Thermochromatium tepidum ATCC 43061: one gene and its partner. The protein of the gene in region 1 interacts with the protein of each later gene in a pairwise test. Links are inferred from orthologs where the notes say so. Each region holds a gene or a part of one and is shown on either strand. Other genes may lie near its edges.

Region 1 (15,762 bases):
GTGGCGCACGTCCTCGGCCAGCCCCTGCGCGCCTTTCCACTCGCGAGCGAATAGCGTGTAGGACTTAGGACTTAGCGAGGACTTAGGACTTAGCGGGGGTCGCGCATCTTCTTGCGAAGAGTGCTCAGAATCTTCCCCGTCTCGTTCATCAACCCTCTGAGGGTCTGCGTCTTGTCCACTGGAAACCAGCCAAGTTCCTCGCAGAGCGTCAGAAGCGTCTCGGTCTCCGCCAGGGAGCCTTGGGCGATCGCCAAGAAGTGCGCCCGATCCTTCTCTGTCTCCCGAGTCCATCCTTCCGCGATGTTCGCCGGGACCGACGTGGCCGCCCGCGTGATCTGCGAGCGCATTCCGTAGGTCTCTTCCTTCGGCAAATTCGGGGCCAGGCGATAAACTTCTTTCGCAAGGTCCATCGCCTTTTGCCAAACCATCAGTTCTCGATAGTGCAGCCCCATCTCGTCCCCTGCTATATCCTAAATCCTCAGTCCTAGGTCCTAAATCCTGAGTCCTACTTTCTGGATTGACCGGCGGTCGGCCCGCGAACTTCGGCGGGATCTCGATCATCGCCTTGTTGATCAGCACCGCCACCGGGTTCAGGTCGCTGGCGTAGGCTTCGAGCCCGAGCCGCTGCGCCTCCAGCGGCAGCGCCCCGCCACCGGCGAAGGGGTCGTGGAAGGCGGGCAGCTTGTGGCGGTCGAACAGTTCTTTCGCCCGCGGATGGTCCGCATGCTCGGCGCAGGCGCGGCGCCAGCTCTGCCAGATCTCGGCCCGCGCGCGCTCGATCACCTGCTCGTTCGTGGTGTTCTCCCACTGCACCAGGTCCTCGATGATGCGGAACAGCCGCTGGCGCTCCTTTTGCTGCTCGCGCTCGGTCGGAAAGAGGTCGGGGAGGCTCGACGGGTCATCGACCATCTGCGCGAAGATCACCGCCCGCGCCGCGGCCAGCGGGCGGCGCGCCCACCACAAGTGCAAGGTGCTCGGGTGGCCGTGGCGGATCGACTTCTCGCGCGCGGCGGCCTGGTTGATGGCTTCGAGCGGCAGGGCGACTTCGATGAGTTTTTTCTTGGGGGTCATGGGGTCTTGGCCAGGTAGTAACGGCGTCGCGGATCGCGCGGGCCGGTGCCGATTTCACGCACCAGGCCGCGCTCGCATTCGGGGGGCTTGCCCTGCGGGCGGCGGAGCAGATCGTTGGGGGTCATGACCGTGAAATCTACTCTGAAGCCGCGACGGCGATCAAACTTCCGAGCTGCGCGGCCGGGCTAGCGCGGCGCCTCCGCACGGGCCAGCAACTCGGCAAAGTCGTAGTTCACACTCGTAACCCCGAAATCCGGCTCGCGGTTGAACGGCTGGCGCACGTAGTGCACCTTGTGATTCTTGTCGTCGAGAAATTCGACGATGGCGAGGATGAAGTCCTCGGGTTTGTTCAGTGAGTAGAGGATTTCGTTGCGGGTCACCGTGATGGTGGGTGCGCCGGATACCCGGCCTTTCACTTCGATGAAGCGCAGGCGGCCCGTGCCGGGCACGCGGCTTTCGATGTCGTAGCCAAGCTTGTCGAACTCCCGGTCCACGGGTTCAAATCCCAGCCGCCGTTCGACGTCCATGACGATCGCGCGCGCCCGGGCGGCGGCGGCCTGCGTATCGGTGGGCACGGCGCGAGCCGGCGCGGCACGCCCGGCCGCTTTGGCGAGCAGACCCATCGGCACGACGACGACCCCGCCCACCACCACCGGCGGCAGCGCCGAGACCTGGGCCTCGCGGTCCAGTTCGGCGAGTCGCCGCTCGAGACGCGACTGCAGTTCATCGGCCCGGCGGCGTGCCTCCTGCGAGTTGAGCCGCGCGCCGGCCTTGCCCGCCTGTTCCTGGAGCCTGAGCGCTTCGGCGCGGTGGTCCCAGTAGGCGATCTCCTTGGTGAGGCGGTCCTTGACCGCCGTGCGCGTCTTTTCGATCCATGCCAGGCGCCGTTCGCGCACTTCGCGCACGTGCTCGGGAACGACGCTGGCGATGGCATGGCTCTGTGCACGGGCTTCCAGCTCGCGCGTGATCCACGCCATCTCGGGTCGGGCCAGCAGGGTCGCGGCGTCGGGTTCGCTGGCCGCCAGCGGGCGGTAGTCGAGGTAGGGTGCGTAGTTGAGGCGCCGCATGCGACCGTCGGCGTCCATCTCGACGTAGAGCATGCGGCGCGAGATGGTGCGCCGCTCGCCGGCCGCGGTGAGGCTCGCATCCTGAATGGCGTGCTCGAGGAAGAAGAGCACGCGCGGGCTCGTGCCGGAATCGCGCTCGTCCACCAGCACCGTGCCCCGCTTCATCAGGTCGCGCTGGCGCTCGAGCGTCAAGTCCAGCACCGCGTCGAGCAGCGGGTGGCCGGGGCAGACGAACGCGGCGAGCGGCTGGCCCGGGGGCGCGATCAGATCCTTTTCGAAGACGATGCGCTCATAACGCGCGAGCACCGGATCGCCCGCGCCGATGAGGCGGTCGCGGTTGCGTACCAATGCCGGCACGTGGGTGATTTCGTAACGGCGTGGCTCGCGTTGCTTGGAACTGCCGCCGAGTTGCTTGAAGGCTTCGAGAAAGAAGGATTCGATGTAGTGCGGCTGCAGGCGCCGCGCCTCGGCGCGCTCCATGTCTTCGCGGATGCGCTGCACGCGGCTGGCGTCCATGCTGTCATGCACCAGTTGGCGCTCGTCGAGCAGGGATTGCAGGTGGGTCTTGTCCAGCGCCGTATCGAGCACGGTGGTGAGATACGCTTTGACCTCGGGCCGCTCGCCATGACGGATGGCTTCGATCATCAGCTCGCGCAGCGGCCGGCCCTCGAACTGCAGCTTGCCCAGCACATCGAACACCCGGCCGCCCAGCGCACGGCGCGCTTCGTCGAGCTTCTCCAGCAGGCGCCGATAGACGTCGCCCTCGCGCGTGTCCTCGGCCACCAGGTTCCACAGGTAGCAGATTTCGGTCTGGCCGATGCGGTGGATACGCCCGAAGCGTTGTTCGAGCCGGTTGGGGTTCCACGGCAGGTCGTAGTTGACCATGAGGTGCGCGCGCTGCAGGTTGATGCCCTCGCCGGCGGCATCGGTGGCCAGCAGTACCTTGACCTGTGGGTCGTGCTGGAACGATTCCTGCGCCTTGAGGCGCTCTTCGCGGCCGGTGCCGCCGTGGATGACGACCACGGCTTCCTCCCGGCCCAGGAAGCGGCTGATGCGGTCTTGCAAATAGTGGAGCGTGTCGCGGTGTTCGGTGAAGATGACGAGCTTTTGGTGCGGCGAAGGCTTGGGCGGCGGGATTGGGTCCGATCCGTAGGGCGCGGCGGGTTCCTCGGCGCGCAGCCCTGAGGCCAAGGCCGCCGGTGTGAAGATTTCCCCCAGCAGGCTGGCCAGTTCCGTCCACTTGGTATCGCTGCCGCTGCGACGCACGGCGAGCGCCTGGGCTTCGAGTGTTCGGAGCATATCAATCTCGATGCGCAGTTCCGGGATAGTGCGCGCGGCGGTGGCCTGGTCGAGGATTTCTTTTTCGAAGGCCTCGACTTCGTTGTCCGGGGCGTCTTCAAGGTCGTCGATGTCTTCGGCGCTGAGCTCGGCAACTGCCGGCAGTGTCGGTGACGCTTGCCCCGCGCGTTGCAGGATTTCGAGTTCGCCAAGACGCGACTCCAGCCTCTCGCGGCGTCGGCGCAAGGACTGGTAGATCGCTTCCGAAGACGAGGCTAGACGCCGTTGCAGGATGGTCAGCGCAAACCCCACGGTGCCGGCGCGCTTGTCGTTCTCCAGCGCTTCGGCGCGGTTGAACTCGTTGCGCACGTATTCGGTGACGGCCGTGTAGAGCGCCGCCTCTTGCGGCGAGAGGCGGTAGGGCACGGTATAGGCGAGGCGCGGGGGAAACAGCGGCGTGCCGTCGGACTTGCGCAGGTCTTCCTTAACCATGCGCCGCATGAGATCCGACACATCGGCGGAGTGCACGCCGTCGCGGTATTTGCCCTCGAAGCGGTCGCCATCGAGCAGAGCCATGAAGAGCTGGAAGTCGGCCTCTTTGCCGTTGTGCGGGGTGGCCGTCATCAGCAAGAGGTGGCGCGTGAGGCCGCCAAGCAGTTGGCCCAGCCGATAGCGCTTGGTGTATTTGATCTCGCCGCCGAAATACGCAGCCGACATTTTGTGCGCTTCGTCGCAAACCACGAGGTCCCAGCGGCACTCGGGCGCTTGCAGTTTCCGCTGCACGTCTTCATCGCGCGCGAGCTTGTCGAGCCGGGCGATGACCAGGTTGGTCTCCATGAACCAGTTGCCGGTGCGCGCTGCTTCGAGCTTGTCGTTGGTGAGGATCTCGAAGGGCAGGTGAAAGCGCCGGTAGAGCTCGTCCTGCCATTGCTCGGCCAGACTACCTGGGCAGACGATCAGGCAACGCTGCAAGTCGCCGCGCGCGACCAGTTCCTTGATGAGCAGACCGGCCATGATGGTCTTGCCGGCGCCGGGGTCATCGGCGAGCAGAAAGCGCAAGGGCTGACGCGGCAGCATCGCCTCATAGACGGCCGTAATCTGGTGCGGCAGCGGCTCGACGATGGAGGTATGAACGGCGAGCACCGGGTCGAAGAGATGCGCCAGCCGGATGCGCTGGGCTTCGGAGACCAAACGGAAGAGCGCGCCATCGCCATCGAAACTCCACGGGCGGCCTTGTTCGACGAGTTCCAACGAGGGTTCGCTGTCGCGATAGACGAGCTGGTTGGCCACCCGCCCGTCGGCGGTTTTATAGGTCAGCTCCAGCGCTTCGGAACCGAACCACTGCACGCTGACCACGGTGACCAGCGCGTCGGGGACGATGCCGCGCACGATCGTATGGGGCTGGAGTCGTTCGAGTTTCATCATCGCGCTGTGTTTCTGCTCTCGCCTAACCCGCCACCATCAGCACCAGCGCCCGCCAACGGGCCGCGTCGCGCAGAACCCGCCACAGCGTCGTCAGGTGATGTTCGTGACCGGCTTCCGGATGCACAGCGAGCGCCATCAACGCGCACCTGGCCGAGCGCGGCCTGTTTGTTGATGCGCCAGGGCACCATCGTGGACGCCATGCTCATTGCCGCGCCCAGCTCCACCAAGAACCACACGGGTGAGCGCGACCCCGAGATGCACCAAACCAAGAAGGGCAACCAGTGTCACTTCGGGATGAAGGCCCACGTCGGGGCGGATGCGAAGTCGGGCCTGGTGCACACGGTAATGGGTACGGCGGCCAACATCAATGATGTGACCCAGGCGCATGCCCTGCTGCATGGCTAGGAGTCGGATGTCTTTGCCGATGCGGGCGATCGGGGCGTGGACAAGCGTGAAGAGGTCCAGCGCCAACACCCGAATGTGTGCTGGCATGTGGCCATGATGCCGGGCAAGAGACGCAGACTGACCAAAGACAGCCCTCTGGGGGTCGTCCTTGACCGGCTCGAACAGACCAAGGCCCGCATCCGGCCAAGGGTGAGCATGCGTTTCACGTGATCGAGGATCTGTTTGGACATCCGCAAGACCCGCTATCGCGGCCTGCTCAAGAACACGCACCACCTGCACACGCCCTTTGCACTGGCCAATGTGGTGCTGGCTGGCAGGCTTGGCCTGCGCCCACGGGGGCAAAGTGCGCCCTGATGGGTGCAGAGAGGCCCGCTGCAGCCCCCATTGGGGGGCAAATGAGGGCCCCGTCCGGGGCGATTGAGCCAAAAGAGCGCTCATTGCACACGGGTTGATCAGTTTCGGGTGCCAAGCATCAAGGGCGGCGGTGTGAGGCAGTTGTTCAGCGTTTCCCTAAGCGGTTTAATGGGGTGAGCGAAGCCAGGGTTGATCGCTTCTACTGAGTGAGGAGCCACCTAAATCCCGAGTAGAGCCCAAGCCCCAAGCCATCGGCCAGCAGATCGAGCCAAGAGGCGTCGCGATACGTCAATCCAGATTGCAACGCCTCGATGAGCAGGGCGTAACCGAGCAACCAGCCCCAGCGCATCCAGGCCCGGGCGCGCCCCGGCCAGCCGCCGTCGGCGAGCCAGGCCAGCACCAGGAAGGCCAGCAGATGATTGGCCTTGTCATCGCCGAGCCCAGTCACCGGTCTGACGGGGGCCAGGGCCAGATAGAGCACGGCCAGCAGACAGACCACCAGGGCGAGGCGATAGAGCGGCTTGGGGCTCTCGCAAGACATGCCTACCTCAAGCAGCCAGTAACGGCGAGATTCAGATTCAGCCATAACGGATCAGCCAAAATGGATCTTCGCCTCCAGATTGGGCGCCGAATCGGCATTGGCCAGCGCCTCTTCCAGGGTGATGGTACCAGCGTTGTAGAGCGCCAACAGCGCATCGTCAAAGGTGCACATGCCGCCGGCGGTGCTCTCCTGCATCGCCTCGTTAATGGATTCGACCCGTCCGTCGCGGATCAGGTCGGCGATGTGCGGCGTGTTGACGAGGATCTCGATCGCCGCGCAACGCGAGCCGTCCTTGGTGCGCACCAGACGCTGCGACAGGATGGCGCGCATATAGACCGAAAGATCCATGAACAGCGTCTTGTGCATCTCCTGCGGAAACAGGTTGATGATGCGTTCCAGCGCCTGATAGGCATTGTTGGCATGCAGGGTCGAGATCGCCAGATGGCCGGTGCCGGCCAGCTCGATGGCTGCCTCCATGGTTTCGCGAGTGCGGATCTCACCGATCAGCACCACGTCCGGGGCCTCGCGCAGCACGCTCTTGAGGGCATTGGCATAGCCCTTGGTGTCGATGCCGATCTCACGCTGGCTGACGATGCACTGCCGGTGTCTGTGGGTGAATTCGATCGGATCCTCGATGGTGACGATGTGTCCAGTCGAATGGCGGTTGCGGTGGTCGATCATGGCCGCAAGCGTGGTCGACTTGCCCGAGCCTGTCGCCCCAACCATGAGGATAATCCCACGTTTGTGCATGATGAGCTCAGAGAGGATCGGCGGTGCCTTCAGTTCTTCGAGCGTCGGCACCTCGGACCGGATATAGCGCAACACCATCGCCGGGTGGCCACGCTGGAAATAGGCGTTGACACGAAAGCGCGCCCTGCCTTCGAGCGCAATGGCAAAGTCGAGTTCGCGCTCGCGTCTTAGTTCCTCGATCTGCTCGGGGGTCATGATGCCCTCGATGGCCTGGTGACAGGCGTCGGCAGTCAATACCGTCTCGCCGACCGAGCGGATGACGCCCTCGATCTTGATCTTGACCTGGGTGCCTGGGGCGAAGAACAGGTCCGATGCCTTGTGCTTGATCATGAGCTCGAGATACGGCTTGATATCCATGGCGGCTTACCGTCGCAGCGCGTTATCGATTCGGCGTGAAGGGTGTCGGCGGGTCTTCGATGGTCGAGACTGGCGAGGGCCCACCGAATCTATTCGAATCCGGATCGTCCTCCTCGTCCTCGTCGTTGAGGATCGACAGGGCTTCAGTCCCGCTGAAATGATCCTTCTCGCGTGCGCTACGGCCTTCGAGCTTGATCGCTAGACGCAGACCATTCATGGAGTCGGCGTTGCGCAGGGCGTCTTCGTAAGAGATCTTCCCGGCCTCATACAGATCGAACAGCGCCATGTCGAAGGTCTGCATCCCGAGTTCGCGCGATTTCTTCATAACCGCCTTGATGCCGCCGACGTCGCCCTTGAAGATCAGATCCTGGATCAGAGGTGAGTTGAGCATGATCTCGACGGCGGCGATACGCCCACCATCGGTGCAGGGCAGCAGACGCTGCGAGATGATCGCCTTCAGGTTGAGCGAGAGATCCATCAGCAGCTGAGCGCGGCGCTCCTCGGGGAAAAGGTTGATGATGCGGTCGAGTGCCTGGTTGGCGCTGTTGGCGTGCAGCGTCGAGAGACAGAGGTGTCCGGTCTCGGCGAAGTTGATCGCATGTTCCATGGTTTCGCGGGTGCGGATCTCGCCGATCAGGATCACGTCCGGGGCCTGACGTAGGGTGTTGACGAGGGCGGCGTCCCAGCTCTCGGTGTCGACCCCGACCTCGCGCTGGGTCACCAGACAGTTGATATGCGGGTGCACATACTCGACCGGATCCTCGATAGTGATGATGTGACCATAGCTGTTGGCGTTACGATGACCGATCATGGCCGCCAGGGAGGTGGACTTACCCGAACCCGTACCGCCGACCATGAGTACCAGGCCGCGCTTGTTCATCACGATCTCCTTGAGCACCGGCGGCAGTTTGAGCTCCTCGATGGTCGGGATGTTGGAGTTGATGGTACGCAACACCGCGCCCGAGAGCCCCTGTTGCACGAAGGCATTGACGCGGAAGCGTCCAATACCCTTGGGGCTGATGGCGAAGTTGCACTCCTTGTGGGCATCGAAGTCGCGCACCTGGCGATCGTTCATGATCGAACGCACCAGGATGTTGGTCTGCTCGCCAGACAGCGTCTGCGTGCTCATCGGCGTCATGCGTCCGTGGATCTTGCAGGCAGGGGGAAATCCGGCGGAGATGAAGAGATCGGACCCATTCTTCTGCATCATCTTGCGCAAACAGTCGAGCATGAAATTTGCGGCTTGCTGACGGTCCATAACGCCCCCCTGATGTTAGGTTACGACGATCGGCGATGATGGTCGCGCATCCGATACCGAGGTGCACCGGCGCGCGTTGCCCTGCTAGATCCTAAATCTAGCAGAGCGGAAATGGCGCCGACTCAAACTTTGACGCCCCGATCGAGCCGGCGGTAACCAATGGCCTCGCTCAGATGTGTCGTGTCGATGCGCTCGGCGCCGCCCAGGTCGGCGATGGTGCGCGCCACCTTGAGAATCCGGTGATAGGCGCGCGCCGAGAGCGCCAGTCGTGTCAGGGCCTGCTCGATCAGCTTCCGTCCCGCGGCATCGAGCGCACAGTCGCGCTCGATCTCGGCGGGCATCAGCTCGGCATTGGACTTGCCAGCGCGCGCCAGCTGTCGTTCGTGCGCCGCCATGACACGGGCGCGCACCTGGGCCGTGGTCTCGGTCGCGCGCGCCGCCGGTCTGGTGAGCTGCTCCACGTCCAGGCGCAAGACCTCGACATGCAGATCGATGCGATCGAGCAGCGGACCGGACAGACGCCGGCGGTAACGCGCCACCTGGTCTGGACTGCAACGGCAGCGCCCGGTACTGTCGCCCAGATAACCACAAGGACAGGGATTCATGGCCGCGACCATCTGGAACCGCGCAGGGAAACGCACCTGACGTGCCGCACGCGCGATGTCGATCCAGCCCGCCTCCAGCGGCTCGCGCAGCACTTCCAGCACCCGACGATCAAACTCAGGCAGCTCGTCGAGAAAGAGCACGCCATGATGCGCCAGGGAGATCTCGCCCGGTCGTGGCTGGGTGCCACCGCCGACCAGGGCCGCCGCCGAGGCCGTGTGATGCGGTGAGCGGAAGGGGCGCTCCAGCCAGCGCGACGGATCGAAGGGGTCACGCCCACCGACCGAGCGGATCGTCGCTGCCTCCAGCGCCTCGGATTCGCTCAAGGGCGGCAGCAACCCGGGCAGGCGCATCGCCAGCATGGACTTGCCGGCACCGGGCGGCCCGATCATCAGGATCGAGTGCCTTCCGGCGGCAGCGATCTCCAACCCGCGCTTGCCGTGCTCCTGACCGCGCACATCGGCCAGATCCGGATAGACAGGCTGGGCCTGGATGCGTTCTGAGCCAGATTGGAGCGGCAGTGGCTCAATCCCGTCGAGATGGGCGCAGACCGCGCGCAGATGCGTGGCCGGGCGCACCTCGAGCCCCTCGACCAGGGCCGCCTCGGCAGCATTGGCGCGGGGCAGGATCAGCGCCCGCCCAGACGCGCGGGTCGCCAAGGCAATGGGCAGCACACCCTGGACCGGACGCAACTCGCCGGAAAGCGCCAACTCGCCGATGAACTCATAGCGTTCGAGCGTCTCGGTCTGGAGCTGGCCTGAGGCCCCCAGGATACCGAGCGCGATCGGCAGATCGAAACGCCCGCCCTCTTTGGGCAGATCCGCAGGTGCGAGATTGATCGTGACCCGCCCATTGGGGGTCTGGAATTTGTTGTTGACGAGCGCGCCATGCACCCGGTCCTTGCTCTCGCGCACCGCCATCTCGGGCAGACCGACGATCGATATCGCCGGCAGTCCGCCCGAGAGCTGAACCTCGACCGTGACCGGCGGCGCCTCGATCCCAAACCGCCCACGGCTGTAAAGGATACAGAGGGCCAAGACCCGCCCCGCAATCAGCCGGTTCGATCCCCGGACGCCGCCAAGGCTTGCTCCAGGGCCGCCACCCGCGACTCCAGCATCGAAAGCTTCGCGCGCGTGCGCGCCAGCACCGCCGACTGCACGTCGAACTCCTCACGCGTGACCAGATCGAGACGCGACAGCCCCGCTTCCAGCGATGCGCGTAGATTGCGGTTGATATCCTCCTGCAAGACCTGGAGCCCCTTCGGCATGGCCGAAGACAGGCGCTGGAACAGATCATCGAAGTGTTTTGGGTCCAACATCGTCTGAAGACCTTAAATGGGCTTGGAATAGAGAGCTAGGATCGAAAGCGACCTCGATCGGGCATTATAGGGGCGTGTTCGCGAACCGTCTTGCATTTAGCCCCGCTCCACGAACGAGCATCCACCCGACTCGACCGGGCCAGCACGCCTCATGTTGGTGCAACCATCTGGTGTGGCCTTCGCACATGAGGCTAAAAAGCATCCAAGCAGACGCGCTAAAGCCGCCTGAAACCAAGACGCCACGGCCTTCAGGAATCCTTCCCAGACCTTGGTGACATCCCGGCCAGGCCGCACCGCCCGGCGGTCAAATCCAGGTTTTGATGATCGATGGCATGTTCTCTGCTTTGTTTGGCGATAGGCAGCCGGGACCACCTGGATCGAACCGTCCTTTGCTCGAGCCGAAGACGTCCCTGATCGACCAACCCCATCCAACGACAACCCAGCACGAGGGAACCTCCATGAAGACACAGAGAATAAGCGCGCTCGTTGCATCCGGCCTCCTAGTCGTGGGCGCGAGCGCCTCGCAGGTCGCACTCGCTGCAAAAACGCACTCGGTCAGCGCCAACCTCGGCGCCGTCAGCAACTACATCTGGCGCGGCCAGAGCCAGACCCAAGATGGTCCGGCCATCCAGGGCGGTCTGGATTATGCCCACGAGAGCGGTTTTTCGGCCGGCACCTGGGTCTCGAACGTGGACTTCGGCGACGACATCAATGACATCAACTATGAGCTCGATTTCTACACGGGATTCGGCGGCTCGATCAGCGACGACTTAAGCTACGCACTCAAGCTCATCTACTACGCCTATCCAGACGGGCGCGATTCCGACTTTTCCGAGATCGGGGCAAGCGCCACCTACAAGTGGCTGACCGCCGGCGTCGATTACACCCTCTATGGTCAGGCCGACGATGCCGATGGCGTCGCCGACGGCGAGTCGACTTACATCGAGGGCGATCTCTACTACCACGCCAGCCTCGATTTCGAGCTGCCCTTTGAACTGGGTCTGAGCCTACGCGGCGGCTATTACGACTTCCGCTACAACGAGGGCGGCAACGACTATGCACACTGGGGTGTGACGCTCAGCCGCAAGGCTGGTGACTTCGGTACCTTCAGCCTCAACTACGACCAGATCGGACGCGACACCTATGACGACGACCCCAGGGTCTGGGTCGGCTGGCTGAAAGAGTTCTGAGCGCGTTCGCCTTAGTCGTCTGGGTGTCCAAGCCTTGGGTTCCCACTGCAAGGAGTCAAACCACCATGAAACTGGTTTCAGCCATCATCAAACCCTTCAAGCTCGATGACGTGCGTGAGGCGCTCGGCGACCTCGGCGTCTCCGGGATCACGGTCACCGAGGTCAAGGGCTTCGGTCGCCAGAAGGGCCACACCGAACTCTATCGCGGCGCCGAATATGTCGTGGACTTCCTGCCCAAGATCAAGGTCGAGATCGCCGTCGAAGATGCCAGGGTCGATCAGGTGATCGAGGCCGTCAGCAAGGCCGCGCGCACCGGCAAGATCGGCGACGGCAAGATCTTTGTCTTCGCGCTCGATCAGGTCATCCGGATCCGCACCGGCGAGACCGGCGCGGACGCACTCTGATCAAGACTTTATTGAGAGTTCTAATATGAGATCGACGCCCTTTTCCAAACGCCTCCGACTGCTGCTTGCGGTCGGCTTGGGACTCGTGCCCTTCCTGGTTCTGGGTCAGGAAGAAACGCCAAGGCTCGACTCCGGCGATACGGCCTGGATGCTGACCGCCACTGCGCTGGTGTTGTTCATGACCATCCCCGGGCTGTCGCTGTTTTATGCCGGTCTGGTGCGTGCCAAGAACGTCCTATCGGTACTCATGCAGTGCTTTGTCATCACCGCCATGATGAGCCTGCTGTGGGCCATCTATGGCTATAGCCTGGCCTATACCGACGGTGGCTCCTTGCAGTGGCTCATCGGCGGCTTCGAGAGGCTCTTCCTCTCGGGCCTGACGATCGACTCGATCAACGGCACCATCCCAGAGTCGCTCTACATGACCTTCCAGATGACCTTTGCCATCATCACCCCAGCGCTCATCGTCGGCGCCTTTGCCGAGCGCATGAAGTTCTCGGCCATGCTGGTGTTCATGGCGCTGTGGTTGACCCTGGTCTATGTCCCGATCTGGCACTGGGTGTGGGGCGGTGGCTGGATCGCCAATCTGGGCGCCATCCTTGGATTCACCGCGGAAGGCGGCGGCGCGATCGATTTTGCCGGCGGCACCGTGGTCCACATCAATGCCGGTATCGCTGGTCTGATGGCTGCGCTCGTACTCGGTCCACGCAAGGGCTATCCGGGAACCGCCATGCCGCCGCACAACCTGGGTCTGACCGTGATGGGGGCCTCGATGCTCTGGATCGGCTGGTTTGGCTTCAATGCGGGTTCGGAACTCGCTGCCGACGGCACCGCCGGCATGGCGCTGACGGTCACCCAACTGGCCACGGCCACGGCAGCCCTGACCTGGATGTTCGCCGAGTGGATCAATCACGGTAAACCCTCGGTGTTGGGTATCGCCACCGGGGCGGTCGCCGGGCTGGTCGCCATCACCCCGGCCTCGGGTACCGCCGGCCCCATGGGGGCGATCGCCATCGGCTGTGCCGGTGCTTTCTTAGCCTTCATCGCCTCAACCAAGCTCAAGCGCAAACTTGGCTACGACGACTCGCTCGACGTCTGGGGCGTGCATGGCGTGGCCGGTATCGTCGGCGCCATCCTGACCGGTGTCTTCGCCTCCCCGCTCCTGGGCGGCTCGGGTTTGGCCGAAGGCATCGAGACCATGGGGGCCCAGGTGCTGATCCAGATCGTCTCGGTCCTGGCGACCCTGGTTTATGGCGGCGTGCTCAGTTTGCTGATCCTGCTGACAGTGAAGTCCACCCTGGGTCTGCGCGTCACCGAGGAAGAGGAGACCATGGGCCTGGATCTGTCACAGCACGACGAGCGCGGCTACATCCTCTAATCGGCGCCCAAGGGCGGTCGGCGCTATCCGTCCACACTCCCGAGATCGGGGTGCCTTCATCATGCCTCGACTGTTGTTGTGATTTTGGGGCCATTCGGCCCCATTCTTTTGTCCATCAGAGCCATGTAAGCCAGTGCCTGCTTCATCGCCCTTGTTCGCGCGCAACCAATCGATCAAGATCGGGACTTACCACAAGGAGCACAGTTTGACCATGCCGGTTTAGAATACGGACGTCGCTATCCATCAGCGCCCCGACCATGTCAACACTCGACGGTGACGCCATCCAACCGATATCCGAACTGAAGCCTGTGGATCTATGGCCGGCGCTGCATCGACGGCTCCAGAAACTCAGTCCCGACTCCGTCAATGGTCCGGATCTCCAAACTCAACTTGCTCGGCTCGAAAGCACGCTGACCCAAGCCCTGGCGGAACATCCCGATGACAGTCTGTTCGTACTCGTACAGATGCTTCATGATCCACGCCATGGTTATAGTGTCTCTCATGCACTGCTAGCGGCTGTGACCTGTCAGCTGGTGGGTCCGCCCGCCGGCATCCAGGGCGAACGACTCCAGGCGCTGACTCGGGCCGCGCTGACGATGAATATCGCGATGCGTGCCTTGCAGGATCAGCTCACGGCTCAGGTCCGGCCCCCGGATGTCGAGCAACGCCGCGCGATCGAGCAACACCCGATCGAGGGTGCCAAGAGCCTGCGTCGGCTGGGGGTGAGCGACGAGACCTGGCTGTCTCTGGTCGAAGAGCATCATGAGACCCCGGATGGCCGTGGCTATCCGCGGGGCAAGCCAGTGCGCGATTCGCTGCAGCATCTGCTGCGCATGAGCGACCTGTTCGTGGCCCGCATCAGCCCGCGCCGGAGCCGACGAGCCCTGGCGCCCAATGCGGCGGTGCGCAATCTCTATCTGGAGACGCGCGACTACGCCGGCGAACTCGGCGCCATCTTTGCTAAGCAAGTCGGCATGTATCCACCCGGAACCTATGTACGGCTCCAGAGCGGCGAGACAGCGGTCGTTATCCGGCGTGGAGAGCGCGTCAACTTTCCATTGACTGTCGCCATCGCCGATCCGATCGGCGTCCCGCTGAGCCCGCCTCAGGTCCGAGATACCCAGCTACCCGGGCTGGGCATCAAGCGCTACGTGGATCCGGAAGAGGTGCGCGTGCGCATCGACCTGAGGCGATTGTTGGAGCGACTCTAGCCCTTGGCCTTTCTTAATCTTAAAGAGTCGCGACTAGCCGGCGCGCGCCAGGGCGATTGCCGGTTCTGGAGCGGGCGCAGCGGCCAGCGACTCGGGATAGGCGTCGGTCCAACGCAGCACTTCCAGCCGCCCGTCGTGATGCTCGACCAACGCAGTACAGCTCTCGACCCAGTCGCCACAGTTGCAGTAGGTCACACCGGCGATCTGGCGCATCTCGGCATGATGGATATGGCCGCAGATCATACCGTCCAGGCCGCGCTGTTTGGCCTCGGTGGCCACGGCGTGCTCATAGTTGCCGATATAGCTGACGGCGTCCTTGACCCGATGCTTGAGATAGCCGGCCAGCGACCAGTATTTGAGTCCGAAGAGGGCGCGCACCCGGCTGATGAAGCCGTTGAGCGCCAGTAGCCGGTCATAGGCGTGCGAACCGAGCCGCGCGAGCCACAGGCTGTGCTGAACGACGCGATCAAACTTGTCGCCATGCAGCACCAGGAACCTACGCCCGTCGGCGGTCGTATGCACCACTTCATCACACACCCGCACGTCGCCGAATCGGACATCGAGATGTTCGCGGAAAAGCGCATCGTGGTTACCCGGGATATAGATGACCTCGGTTCCGGTACGCACCTTCTCCAGCACCGTGCGCACCACCTGATTATGCGCGTCTGGCCAGTAGAGACCGCCCTTCATCGCCCAGAGATCGACGATGTCGCCGACCAGATAGAGCTGCTTGCAGTGAGTTGACCGCAGGAAATCAAGCAGAAACCGCGCCTGACAGCCGCGAAAGCCCAGATGCAGGTCCGAGATGAAGATGCTGCGATATTTGAGTGGCTGCATACGCTTGACGTCCGACATCGCCTAATCCGACTCCGGTGAAACGATAGGCACGATATGTTCGTCAAGATTGATGACCAAAGCGTTGAGGCTTGGTGAAGATGCGGTTAAATCGTCCAACCCAAGCGGTTCCCGTATACTGTGGGCTTTGCCCGCGAGGGTGTTTTTCCTGAGATCTGGAGTGAGACGATGGCGCACGGCGCAATCAAAAAGGTGGTCCTGGCCTATTCCGGCGGACTAGATACCTCGGTCATCCTGAGATGGCTGCAAGAAGAGTACGGTTGTGAGGTGGTGACCTTCACCGCCGACATCGGTCAG
Region 2 (4,762 bases), 620 kb from region 1 along the record:
ATCGATCTCAAGATGAAGGAGGTCACGCGCGTTCGGATGACGACCCATCCGGTCGAGTTCGATATGTACTACAGCCTCTAAATCTCTCCAAATAAGGGGGGCTGTTCGGATCGGCACGCTTGGGCTAATCTTTACGGACCATGCTCAACGCCGCGCCGATCCTAGTCTTGCTATTGTTTTGCGCGCCTTCCAGCGCCGCGGTCTACCGTTGGCTCGATACCGAGGGTAAAGTCTATTATTCCGATCGTCGGGTATCGAACGCCGATCGACTCAATGTGGAATCTGGCAGTGTCACTGAGGCCAAGCCCGCCCAATTGGGTCCAAGCTCGCCCGACGAGCCCTATCTCGGACCCTATACCGCGCTTGAAATCCTCGCCCCAGGCGAGCAGACGACCCTGTCTGAATCCGGTATACCGCTGAGCCTGCGACTCGATCCAGCCCTGATCGAGGGCCACCGTCTGTTGCTGTTGGTCGATGACCAGGCTCTACCGGTCGAGGCGACCCAGACCCAGTTCAGGCTGACGGGGCTCGGTGCCGGGACACACAGGCTTCAGCTCCAGATCCGCGGGGCCGACGATCGGAGCGTCGCCCAGTCCGCCCCCACCACCTTCCGAGTCAGCGAACCCAGGGCGCCTGGTCAACTCCCCTGATCAGTGGGTTCCGTGTTCATGACGGTCATGTGCGCCTGGATCCAAGACTGGTGCCGTATTTGCTTGTCTCGTCAACAACGGTCGCTCCGCCAGAAGTGGTCGGTGCGGCCAATCACGATTCGGGATCCAATGGATGACGACTCATGCGACCAAGCCGACGCTCGAGCGCCGGATCCTCGATCATCTTAGCACGTCCGTGATGCTGTTCGACGCCGAATTGCGTCTTACCTATCTCAATCCGTCCGCCGAGGTTCTGTTTGAGGTCAGTGCGCGTCATCTGCTGGGGGAGCCGGCCGCGCGTCTGCTGCCCTGTCCGGACGCAGACATCGAGGAGCGTCTGAGCAAGGCGTTAGCCTCCGGTCATCCCTTCACCGAGCGCGAGATCAACCTCTTGATCGGCGACGGACGCACCAAAACGGTGAACTACACCGTCCTACCCTTACACCCTGTGGAGGCAGAACAGGAGTTGCTGGTCGAGCTCTATCAGGTCGACCGTCAGCTTCGGATTACGCGCGAGGAACAGCTGCTGTCACAACATCAGGCGACTCGGGCCTTGCTGCGCGGTCTGGCCCATGAGATCAAGAACCCGCTCGGTGGGCTGCGCGGCGCCGCCCAGCTCCTGGAACGCGAACTGCCGGAGGCCGCCTTGCGCGAATACACCCGCATCATCATCGACGAGGCCGACCGCCTCCAGGCGCTGATGGACCGCATGATTGGTCCGCATCACCTGCCGCCGCGCCGCGCGCTGGTGAACATCCATGACGTGCTGGAACATGTGCGAACACTCATCCTGGCCGAGTCGCCCCAAGGCCCATTGGTCCAGCGCGACTATGACCCGAGTCTCCCGGATCTCAACGCCGATCGTGATCGTTTGATCCAGGCGCTGCTCAACCTGGCGCGCAACGCGGCCACCGCCGCCGGTCCGCACGGCTGTCTGCAATTCAAGACGCGGGTATTGCGCCAATTTACCATCGGCAGCCGCCGTCACAAATTGGTGCTCCAGGTGCAGGTCCGGGACAATGGACCGGGCATCCCCGACGAGATCTGCAGCCGCATCTTCTATCCCATGGTCTCAGGCCGCCCGGACGGGACCGGGCTTGGGCTCTCGATCGCCCAGGAGCTCATCCATCAGCATGGCGGCCTGATCGCGTGTGAGAGCCGCCCGGGCGATACCGTCTTTCATGTCTACCTACCCTTGGAGCCGAGCTGTGACTAGGGTGCCGCATGTCTGGGTCATCGACGACGACCGCTCGATTCGCTGGGTGCTCGACCGTGCCCTGCGCAAGGCCGGGATGCAGGTGACCTGCTTCTCCGATGGGGTTGGTATCCTCGAATCGCTCCAGCGCGAGCAGCCCGATGTGATCCTCACCGACATCCGGATGCCGGGGATCGATGGGCTAGAACTGCTGCGTCAGGTAAAGGGCCGCTATCCGGGGCTACCCGTGATCATCATGACTGCGCACTCGGATCTCGACAGCGCGGTCTCGGCCTTCCAGGGCGGGGCGTTCGAATATCTGCCCAAGCCGTTCGATCTCGACGAGGCCGTCGCCCAGGTCAGCCGGGCCTGCCGGCGTGGACGGGAAGAGCGCGTCGAGGAGGTCAGTGTCACGCGCGGACCGGACATCATCGGCGCGGCGCCGGCAATGCAGGACGTCTTTCGCGCCATCGGGCGCCTGGCGCGTTCCAATATCACGGTGCTCATCACGGGCGAATCGGGCACTGGCAAGGAGCTGGTCGCCCAGGCACTGCATCGTCACAGCCCCAGGAGCGAGCGACCCTTCATCGCGCTCAACATGGCGGCCATCCCACGCGATCTGCTGGAATCTGAGCTGTTCGGTCACGAGCGCGGCTCCTTCACCGGCGCCCAGGCACGACGCGAGGGTCGGTTTGAGCAGGCCGATGGCGGCACCCTGTTCCTCGACGAGATCGGCGACATGCCCGCCGAGTTGCAGACCCGGCTGCTGCGGGTGCTGGCCACAGGCGAGTTCTATCGGGTCGGTGGCATGGCGCCGATCAAGGTCGATGTGCGCATCATCGCGGCGACGCATCAGAACCTCGAACACTTGGTGCGCGAGGGGCGCTTTCGCGAGGACCTGTTCCACCGGCTCAACGTCATCCGCCTCCAGCTCCCGGCCCTGCGCGACCGGCGTGAGGACATCCCGTTACTGATGCGTCACTTTCTGGTGCAGGCCGCGCGCGAGCTGGGCGGCGAGCCCAAGGTACTCCTGCCGGACGCGGTCGACCGGCTCCAGCAGCTCGACTGGCCGGGCAATGTGCGACAATTGGAAAACACCGCCCGCTGGCTGACCGTCATGGCCTCCGGCAAGCATATCCATGCCGAAGACCTGCCGACCGAGCTCCAGTCCGATCCGGGTGAGGGGGTCCGCGATCAGCCCTGGGAACAGGGCCTACGCCACTGGGCGCGGCAGCGGCTCAAGGATGGACGCGAGGGGTTACTCGACACGGCCTTGCCCGCCTTCGAGCGCATCCTGATCCAGGTCGCGCTCGAACACACGGGCGGTCGGCGTCAGGACGCCGCCCGGCTCCTGGGGTGGGGACGCAACACCCTGACGCGCAAGCTCAGGGAGCTGGGTCTGGACGCGGAAGAGGCCCCAGACGTTGTCAGTGAGCCAGGTGGGTAAGAGCGCTACCCTGGTTGTCAGAGATAAGGAGGACCGCGTTGGACAGCACCAGTATCGAACTCAAGGGCTCCGAGATCGAGTCGATCGACCATGACGGCGATCGCGTCGAGATCCGCTTTTCACGCGCCTATCTGATCAAGACGATGACGGGCTCGGTCGAACGCACGCGCTGGTGGCAGGCCGGCAGCCTGGTGATCGAGGGGGCCGAGGTCGCCGAACGCCCGCCGCAAGGTCCCTTGGTCTGCGCCGGCGGCGATCTCGACGAGAACGTCTACACCTACCGCGACATGATCCCGATTCCATTCGAGAGTCGTGGTCATATCCGGTGTGCGCTGAGGTTCGAAGGGACCGAGTCGAGGCTCGTCGTCACCGGGAACGCCGCCCGACTGAGGATGCTCGATGTCCCCAAATACATCGAGCATCTGCGCCCAGGGAAGGGTGGGTCCTGAACCCGCCCCTACAACCCTGCCATTGTGCGGTGGGGCCGTGTCAGCGCCCTCGAATCAGGGTACCGACGCCAGTATCCGTGAAGAGATCGAGCATGACGGCGTGCTCCACCCGACCGTCGATGATGTGCGCCGACTTCACGCCCGATTGCACGGCCTCGATGGCACAGCGGATCTTGGGCAGCATGCCCCCCTGGATCACGCCCTCATCGATCAGCGCCTGGACGCGCCCGACATCGAGCTCGGGGATGAGCTGACCCTGGGCATCGAGCAGACCGGCGGTGTTGGTCAGGAGCAAGAGCTTCTCGGCCCGCAGCACCTCGGCTATCTTGCCGGCGACCAGGTCGGCATTGATGTTGTAGGAATGACCATCGGCGCCCACCCCGATCGGGGCAATGACCGGGATGAAGTTGCCCTTGGTCAGCATATGGATGATGGCCGGATCGATGCTCTCGACCTCGCCGACATGGCCTAAGTCGATGATCTCGGGGGCCTGGAGTTCGGGGGCATCGCGCGTGATGAGCAGCTTGCGCGCGCGGATCAGATCGCCGTCCTTGCCGGTCAGGCCCACGGCCGCGCCGCCGTGCCTGTTGATGAAATTGACGATCTCCTTGTTGACCAGGCCGCCGAGGACCATCTCGACCACGTCCATGGTCTCGGCGTCGGTCACGCGCATCCCCTGCACGAACTCGCTCGTCTTGCCGAGCCGGTTCAGCAACGAACCGATCTGCGGCCCACCGCCGTGCACGATCACCGGGTTGATGCCGACGAGCTTCATCAGCACCATGTCGCGGGCGAAGCCCTCCTTCAGCGCCGCATCGACCATGGCGTTGCCGCCGTATTTGATCACCATGGTCTTGCCCTGGAAGCGCTTGATGTAGGGCAGGGCCTCGATCAGGACGTGGGCGATGGTCTGGGCACGTTCGGTTGGCAGTGACATGACGGCGGGACTCGCGATTGGAAAGGATTGACAGGGTGTTCAGGATCAAGCCCCATGCTGGGAGGCAGGGGCGAGCTGCGCGCC

Evidence for each region.
Region 2: the proteins of glnK (region 1) and glnL interact in binary tests that used the Escherichia coli proteins (3 or more experiments, as listed by UniProt). The link is inferred for Thermochromatium tepidum ATCC 43061 from one-to-one orthologs.

The regions. Positions count from the first base shown.
Region 1 is NZ_CP039268.1:1,556,815-1,572,576, forward strand. What follows is about bases 10,641-13,351. They hold glnK (P-II family nitrogen regulator), read left to right. Parts: upstream 10,641-11,682; coding sequence 11,683-12,021; downstream 12,022-13,351. Other genes in these bases: E6P07_RS07100 (TorF family putative porin), read left to right, coding at 10,886-11,617; E6P07_RS07110 (ammonium transporter), read left to right, coding at 12,047-13,351. Outside these bases: E6P07_RS13910 (DUF1156 domain-containing protein), read right to left, coding at 1-1,071; E6P07_RS14015 (hypothetical protein), read right to left, coding at 1,068-1,196; E6P07_RS07065 (helicase-related protein), read right to left, coding at 1,257-4,841; E6P07_RS07075 (VanZ family protein), read right to left, coding at 5,800-6,141; E6P07_RS07080 (PilT/PilU family type 4a pilus ATPase), read right to left, coding at 6,193-7,248; E6P07_RS07085 (PilT/PilU family type 4a pilus ATPase), read right to left, coding at 7,271-8,506; E6P07_RS07090 (YifB family Mg chelatase-like AAA ATPase), read right to left, coding at 8,629-10,146; ubiquinone biosynthesis accessory factor UbiK, read right to left, coding at 10,161-10,427; more of E6P07_RS07110, read left to right, coding at 13,352-13,399; E6P07_RS07115 (HD-GYP domain-containing protein), read left to right, coding at 13,657-14,610; E6P07_RS07120 (UDP-2,3-diacylglucosamine diphosphatase), read right to left, coding at 14,644-15,465; E6P07_RS07125 (argininosuccinate synthase), read left to right, coding at 15,634-15,762. UniProt on the Escherichia coli protein: Involved in the regulation of nitrogen metabolism. Regulates the activity of its targets by protein-protein interaction in response to the nitrogen status of the cell.
Region 2 is NZ_CP039268.1:2,189,285-2,194,046, forward strand. Bases 1-2,824 are described here. They hold glnL (nitrogen regulation protein NR(II)), read left to right. Parts: upstream 1-783; coding sequence 784-1,866; downstream 1,867-2,824. Other genes in these bases: glnA (glutamate--ammonia ligase), read left to right, coding at 1-81; E6P07_RS10060 (DUF4124 domain-containing protein), read left to right, coding at 141-650; ntrC (nitrogen regulation protein NR(I)), read left to right, coding at 1,859-2,824. In the rest of the region: more of ntrC, read left to right, coding at 2,825-3,292; E6P07_RS10075 (hypothetical protein), read left to right, coding at 3,331-3,741; argB (acetylglutamate kinase), read right to left, coding at 3,782-4,678.